Linked DNA regions of Ensifer sp. PDNC004. The protein of the gene in region 1 interacts with the protein of each later gene in a pairwise test. Links are inferred from orthologs where the notes say so. Each region holds a gene or a part of one and is shown on either strand. Other genes may lie near its edges. The genes, in order: topA and JVX98_RS20075.

Region 1 (3,529 bases):
CATGCCGTCGACTTCCAGCGACTTCAGCAGGGCTTTCAGTTCGACGCGGGTCTCGCCCTTCAGCCCGAAGGCCTTGGCGATCTCGCGCTTGGAGGCGCGGTCCGGGTTTTCGGCGATGAAGCGCATCAGCACGTCACGCGGCGGGACCGCGCCGTGGATGATCGGTTCGCTTGGCTGGGCCGATCCGCCCTTTGCCGCGCGAGCTGGCTTCTTGCCCTGGCTTCTCTTGCCGGACTGTTCGGTCGGGTCGCGCGGTATTCTGGTCAAGATCAGTCCTTCTTGGCCTTGGCGGCCGTCTTTGTTTTGCTCTTGGCGGGCGCCTTGGCCTTAGCCTTGGTCGCCTTGGCGCCGTCCTCGGACTTCGCCGCTGCCTTGGTCGTCTTGGCCTTGGTTGCCTTGCCCTTGGTCGTTCCGCCCTTGGCGGCACGCTCCGAGATCAGCACAAGTGCCTCCTCGACCGTCACCGACTGCGGATCCTTGCCCTTCGGCAGGGTGGCGTTGACCTTGCCCCAGTTGACATAGGGGCCGTAGCGGCCGTCGCGCACGGTGATCGGGCCACCATCGGGATGGTCGCCGAGTTCCTTGAGCGATGCGGCGGCGGTGCGGCCACGGCCGGCACCGGCCTTCGACTGCTTGTCGGCGAGAACCGAGACCGCGCGGTTGAGGCCGATCGAGAAGACGTCTTCGATCGATTCGAGATTGGCATAGGTGCCGTCGTGCAGCACGAACGGCCCGTAGCGGCCAAGCCCGGTCGAGATCATCTTGCCGCTTTCCGGATGGGCACCGATATCGCGCGGCAGCGACAGCAGGGCGACCGCCTTCTCGTGGTCGATCGTCGACGGCGTCCAACCTTTCGGCAGGCTTGAGCGCTTGGCTTCCTTGCCGTCGCCACGCTGGACGTAGGGGCCGAAGCGGCCGCTCCGGAGCGTGATTTCCTCGCCGGTATGCGGATCCTTGCCGAGCGCCTGCGGTTCGTTCGAAACGGCGGCCTCCTCGCCGTTGCTCTCGGAGGAGAGTTGGCGGGTGAAGTTGCACTCCGGATAGTTCGAGCAGCCAACGAAGGCGCCGTACTTGCCGAGCTTCAGAGACAGCTTGCCGGTGCCGCAGACCTGGCAGATGCGCGGGTCGCCACCGTCTTCGCGCTTCGGGAAAACCAGAGGCGCGAGCTCTTCGTTCAGCGCGTCGAGCACGTTGGTGACGCGCAGTTCCTTGGTTTCCTCGATCTGGGCGAAGAAGTCCTTCCAGAAGTCGCGCAGAACGTCCTTCCAGTTGACCTCGCCGGCCGAGACCTGGTCGAGCTTTTCTTCGAGCGATGCCGTGAAGTCGTAGCCGACGTAACGGGTGAAGAAGCTTTCGAGGAACGCCGTCACCAGCCGCCCCTTAGCCTGGGGGATGAGCTTGCGCTTGTCGTTGGTGATGTAGTCGCGGTCGAGCAGGGTGGTGACCGTCGCGGCATAGGTGGACGGCCGGCCGATGCCGAGCTCTTCCATCTTCTTGATCAGGCTTGCTTCGGAATAGCGCGGCGGCGGCTCGGTGAAGTGCTGCGAGGCGTTGATCTTCTGCTTGGCGAGGTTCTCGCGAGCATTGATCTCCGGCAGGCGGCCGTCGTCTTCGCTGTCGTCCGTCTGCTCGCCGTCTTCCTTGGCATCCGTATAGGCGGCGATGAAGCCGTCGAAGCGGATGACGGAACCCGTAGCGCGCAGGCCGGCCTTCTGGCCGCCGTTGTCGGCGGTGATTTCAGCCGTTGTGCGCTCGATCTCGGCGGATGCCATCTGGCTGGCGATGCCGCGCTTCCAGACGAGGTCGTAGAGCCTGAGCATGTCGCCATCGAGGAAGCGGCGGACCTCATCCGGCGTGCGGTTGAAATCGGTCGGGCGGATGGCTTCGTGCGCTTCCTGGGCGTTCTTCGCCTTGGTCGAATAGAAGCGCGGCTTTTCCGGTAGATAGCGGTCGCCGAACTGGCTGGCGATCGCAAGGCGCGAGGCTTCGATCGCTTCCGGCGCCATCTGCACGCCGTCGGTACGCATATAGGTGATCAAACCGACCGTCTCGCCGCCGATGTCGACGCCTTCATAGAGCTTCTGCGCGACCTGCATGGTGCGCGAAGCGGAGAAGCCGAGCTTGGAGGAGGCGGCCTGCTGCAGTGTTGAGGTGGTGAAAGGCGGCGACGGGTTGCGCTTGACCGGCTTTGCTTCGATGCTATCGACCACATAGGCGGCGCCATCGAGCAGGGTCTTGAGACGATTTGCTTCTTCGCCGTTGCCGACAGCCTTCGGCGCAAGACGCTTGCCATCGGCCGAAACGAGACGCGCCTCGAACTCGTCCCCGCGCGGCGTCTTCAAGAGCGCCGAGATATTCCAGTACTCCTCGGAGATGAAGCGCTCGATCTCGTTTTCACGATCGCAGACGAGGCGCAGCGTCACCGACTGCACGCGGCCAGCCGAGCGGGCACCCGGCAGCTTGCGCCAGAGCACCGGCGAGAGGTTGAAACCGACGAGATAGTCGAGTGCGCGGCGCGCCAGGTAAGCGTCGACCAGCGAGGTGTCGATGTCGCGCGGATGAGCGATCGCTTCGAGAACGGCCTTTTTCGTGATGGCGTTGAAGGCTACGCGCTTGACCGGCTTGTCGCCGAGCACCTTCTTCTTCTTCAGAAGGTCAAGTACGTGCCAGGAAATCGCTTCACCTTCGCGATCCGGGTCGGTTGCGAGAATGAGGCCGTCAGCGGATTTGACCGCGTCGGCGATGTCCTTCATGCGTTTCGCCGAGGCACTGTCGACTTCCCAGGACATCTCGAAGTCTTCGTCGGGACGGACCGAACCGTCCTTCGCCGGCAGGTCGCGCACGTGACCAAACGAAGCCAGTACCTTGTAGCCGGGGCCCAGGTACTTGTTGATCGTCTTTGCCTTGGAAGGCGATTCCACCACTACAACATTCATCGTCATTTTCTGAGACAACCGGTCCTGGTTCGGCGTCAGCGCCGTTTGCGCCGTACTTCGCCTGATATCGACGCCCCGAAATGGACAGGGATTCGAACGGGGTCAAGGGGGTTCGCCCAAAATAACGATGAGAGCAGACTATGCAACTCATGCAGGATTGGGTCGTTTCCGCCCTCAGAAAAGGTTGGTGCGCCGTCAGGCCAGTCCTCATTCCGTTGCTGCCACGGACACCAAACCGCCGGGATGGCGATGGAGGCGGCCGGCAAGATCAAGCTCCAGCAACAGCAGATAGACCTGCGCCGGCGAAAGCCCGGTGTGGCGGACGATATCGTCGATCTCGACCGGCGTCGGGCCGAGCGCGGTGCTGACCGCGGCGCGGTCGCCGTCGCTCGCGCTCGCCGGAACACCAGCCCGCGCCTGACCATCCGGTTCCCGCACGCCCGGCAGCGGCAGCTCCAGCTGGCTGAGTGGCGCCAGCGCCTCGATCACGTCATCCGGGCCGGTCGTGACGATCGCGCCCTGTTTCAGGAGATCGTTGGTGCCATGGCAGCGCGGATCGAGCGGCGAGCCGGGAACCGCAAAAACGAGCCGGC
Region 2 (3,152 bases), 980 kb from region 1 along the record:
GTCCTGAGCGTCGACAAACCGTTGCAGGTCGAAGGGGTCGGTCATCGCTGCACCTCCCTTGGCCCCCCGTCGGCGAGGCGTCAGTTACCAGCGGTGATGAACATGAACCTTCACCAGCCGCTCGTAAACCGCTGCAATCGCTGCCTTCGTGTCGTCGTCGATGGCGGCAAGCTCGCTGGCGGCCGCGTTGGATTGCGCCTGCGCCTCGTTGCGGGCGCCCGGGATCACCACGGAGACCGCCTGCTGCTCGAGGATCCAGCGTAGCGCAAACTGCGCCATAGGCACGCCCTGAGGCGTGAGCGGGCGAAGCTGCTCGACGGCTTCCAGCGCCGCTTCGAACGGCACGCCGGCAAAGGTCTCGCCGACATCGAAGGCTTCGCCATGGCGGTTGAAGTTGCGGTGGTCGTCTGCGGCAAAGGCGGTTTCGCGGTTGATCTTGCCCGAAAGCAGACCGGAGGCGAGCGGCACGCGCACGATGACGCCAACGTTCTTTTTCTGCGCTTCCGCGAAGAACAGCTCGTGCGGGCGCTGGCGGAAGATGTTGTAGATGATCTGCACGGTCGCAACGCCGGGATATTCGATCGCCTTCAGCGCTTCCTCGACCTTTTCGACCGAGACGCCGTAGTGGCGGATCTTGCCCTTGGCTACGAGCCGGTCGAGCGCGCCGAACAGCTCCGGCCGATAATAGACTTCGGTCGGCGGGCAATGGAGCTGTACCAGGTCGAGCGTCTCGACGCCGAGATTGGTAAGGCTGCGATCGATGAAGGCCTCGATGTTTTCGCCCGTATAGCCTTCGGTCACATGCGGGCTCAGCCGGCGGCCGGCCTTGGTCGCGACGAAGGGCCTGTCGCCACCGCGTTCCTTCAACACCGCTGCAATGATCTTTTCGGAGCGGCCGTCGCCATAAACGTCGGCCGTATCGACAAAGGTGACGCCAGCATCGAGCGCCGCATTGAGCGCCCGCTTGCCGTCCGCCTCGCTGACATCTCCCCAGGAGCCGCCAATTTGCCAGGCGCCGAAGCCGATCTCGGATATGGTTGCGCCGGTCTTGCCAAGAACTCTCGTCTGCATGGTGCTGTCTCCTGTTGTGCGTCATCGAACATACGCTGGGTGGAGCACTTCTATTATGACTGATCTGATCGCGTAAATTAGAGCGAGATGTGGAGCGGGAAACCGCGCACATATTTTCTCAATGCTGTCGCAGGTGCCCGATCAAGAAACGCGATTTCGATAGGAGGTTAGGTCCGCGAGCGCGCCGGGCGTTAGTCGTCGAGCGATACCACTGCCTTGCCGCGGCTGAGATCGACGACCATGCCGAGGATCGCCTCCGCCTCATCCTTGCGCAGGTCTACGCTCAGAACCGGGCCTTTGTCCGTGAAGCTCTCGTTGACGATGGTGACGTCGCGGGCAAGAAGCCGCGCCTTGATCAGCGCCATGTCGGAAAAGTCGACGGCGACAGTTGCGCGCACGGTTTCGATCATCTCGATCTTTTCCGCGGCGCGAAGGCAGAGCGCCGCTGTGCCGCCATAGGCGCGCACCAGGCCGCCGCTGCCCAGCAGAATGCCGCCGAACCAACGGGTCACCACGACGGCGACGCGGTCGAGCTCCTGGCCGTCTATGGCCGCGAGAATGGGCTTCCCGGCCGTGCCGCTCGGCTCGCCGTCGTCGCCGAAGCGATAGGCCTGGCCGATGCGCCAAGCCCAGCAATTGTGGTTGGCCGTGGAATCGGAATGGGAGGCGAGGAAGTCTTTCGCAGCCTGTTCGTCGGCGATGGGCGCGGCAAAGGCCAGAAAGCGGCTCTTCTTGACGTCCTGGTTTGCCGTTTCAATGCGCTTGAGGGTGAACATGGCTGCTTCCGTTTCTTGAGAAGCTGATAACGGATTGTTGGGGGCGGCGCCACAATGGCTTGGATCAGCGCCGGGTCTGGCGCGGCGCTGTAATTGATGCCGCGTTTTTCCACCGTCATTCCTTTGCTTGCCAAAGCAATCCAGTCACGGCGCGTCTGCGCCGTGGGAAGACTCATTTCTGTTGAGGCATTCTTTCGCGCCGCCGACGCGGCGCGGCTGGATCCCTGTGATGGGGCACAGGGGATGAGGTGGAGAGGGGACGGCCGTCACCGCCGGATGATGCCCCTGTTCCTTCATTGCCTCTCCCGCGTTCGGGAGAGGCATTCTTGTAGCGTGACCGATGTCGATCAGCCGATCGCCATCAGGCTGGCATTGCCGCCGGCAGCGGCCGTGTTGATCGAGGTCGAGACCTCCTCGAGCAGCCAGTTCAGGCAATAGGCGTCGGGGTTCTTGCCGATCTCTTCGGTCGAAGCCGCCTGGACGAGAACGAGCGGGCCGGGAAGGCCGGCAATCGCCTTGCTGACTTCGCGTACGCGGGGGCCATCACCTTCGACGAGCGCGCCCGCGAACGGACCGTCGGCCGCCCAGTCCTTCGACCAGGAAAGCCGTGCGGAGACGCTTGCCGGCAAATCCTTCAGCGAAGCCTGCAGGCCGGAGGCCGCGTCGACGACGACGGTGTTGCCGGTGGCAAGGGCGGCACCCAGCTGGCGGTAGAGACCGGTTTCCGTCGCCGGAACCAGAAGCACGCGGCCACGCGGATGCAGCGCATAGAGGTTGCGCTCGCCGACCGGGCCCGGAAGCTCGGAGGCAAGGCCGAGGGCCGAGTTGCTGCCGGCCGTGCGGGCGGTCTCGGCCTCGGCCTTTGCGCCCTTGCCGTCGAGCCACTTGGCAAAGTCGAGCAGCGCCGGATCGGTGTGAACCGAGCTGTGCTGCGGCGGAACCGGGGCGGTGGCGACGAGGCGGCCGAGATAGAGCGGGCCGCCGGCCTTCGGGCCGGTGCCCGAGAGTCCGCGCCCGCCGAACGGCTGAACGCCGACGACGGCGCCGATGACGTTGCGGTTGACGTAGAGGTTGCCCGCCTTCACCCGCGAGGTGACGTGAGCGATGGTCTCGTCGAGGCGCGTGTGCAGGCCGAAGGTCAGGCCGTAGCCGGTGGCGTTGATGTCGTCGATCAGCCGGTCGAGATCGTCGCGGCGGTAGCGAATGACATGCAGCACCGGACCGAAGACTTCGCGCTTGAGGTCCGAGAGCTTGTCGAGCTCGATGATCGTCGGCGGCACGAAGGTGCCCTGTTCGGTGCCGGAG

Evidence for each region.
Region 2: the proteins of topA (region 1) and JVX98_RS20075 interact in binary tests that used the Escherichia coli proteins (3 or more experiments, as listed by UniProt). The link is inferred for Ensifer sp. PDNC004 from one-to-one orthologs.

What each region holds. Positions count from the first base shown.
Region 1 is NZ_CP070353.1:1,457,994-1,461,522, reverse strand. Bases 70-3,283 are described here. They hold topA (type I DNA topoisomerase), read right to left. Parts: upstream 2,937-3,283; coding sequence 270-2,936; downstream 70-269. Other genes in these bases: dprA (DNA-processing protein DprA), read right to left, coding at 3,144-3,283; rnr (ribonuclease R), read right to left, coding at 70-267. Also shown: more of rnr, read right to left, coding at 1-69; more of dprA, read right to left, coding at 3,284-3,529. UniProt on the Escherichia coli protein: Releases the supercoiling and torsional tension of DNA, which is introduced during the DNA replication and transcription, by transiently cleaving and rejoining one strand of the DNA duplex.
Region 2 is NZ_CP070353.1:2,436,963-2,440,114, reverse strand. The notes cover bases 56-2,892. They hold JVX98_RS20075 (YigZ family protein), read right to left. Parts: upstream 1,848-2,892; coding sequence 1,263-1,847; downstream 56-1,262. Other genes in these bases: putA (trifunctional transcriptional regulator/proline dehydrogenase/L-glutamate gamma-semialdehyde dehydrogenase), read right to left, coding at 2,195-2,892; JVX98_RS20080 (aldo/keto reductase), read right to left, coding at 85-1,071. Outside these bases: JVX98_RS20085 (DUF1810 domain-containing protein), read right to left, coding at 1-45; more of putA, read right to left, coding at 2,893-3,152.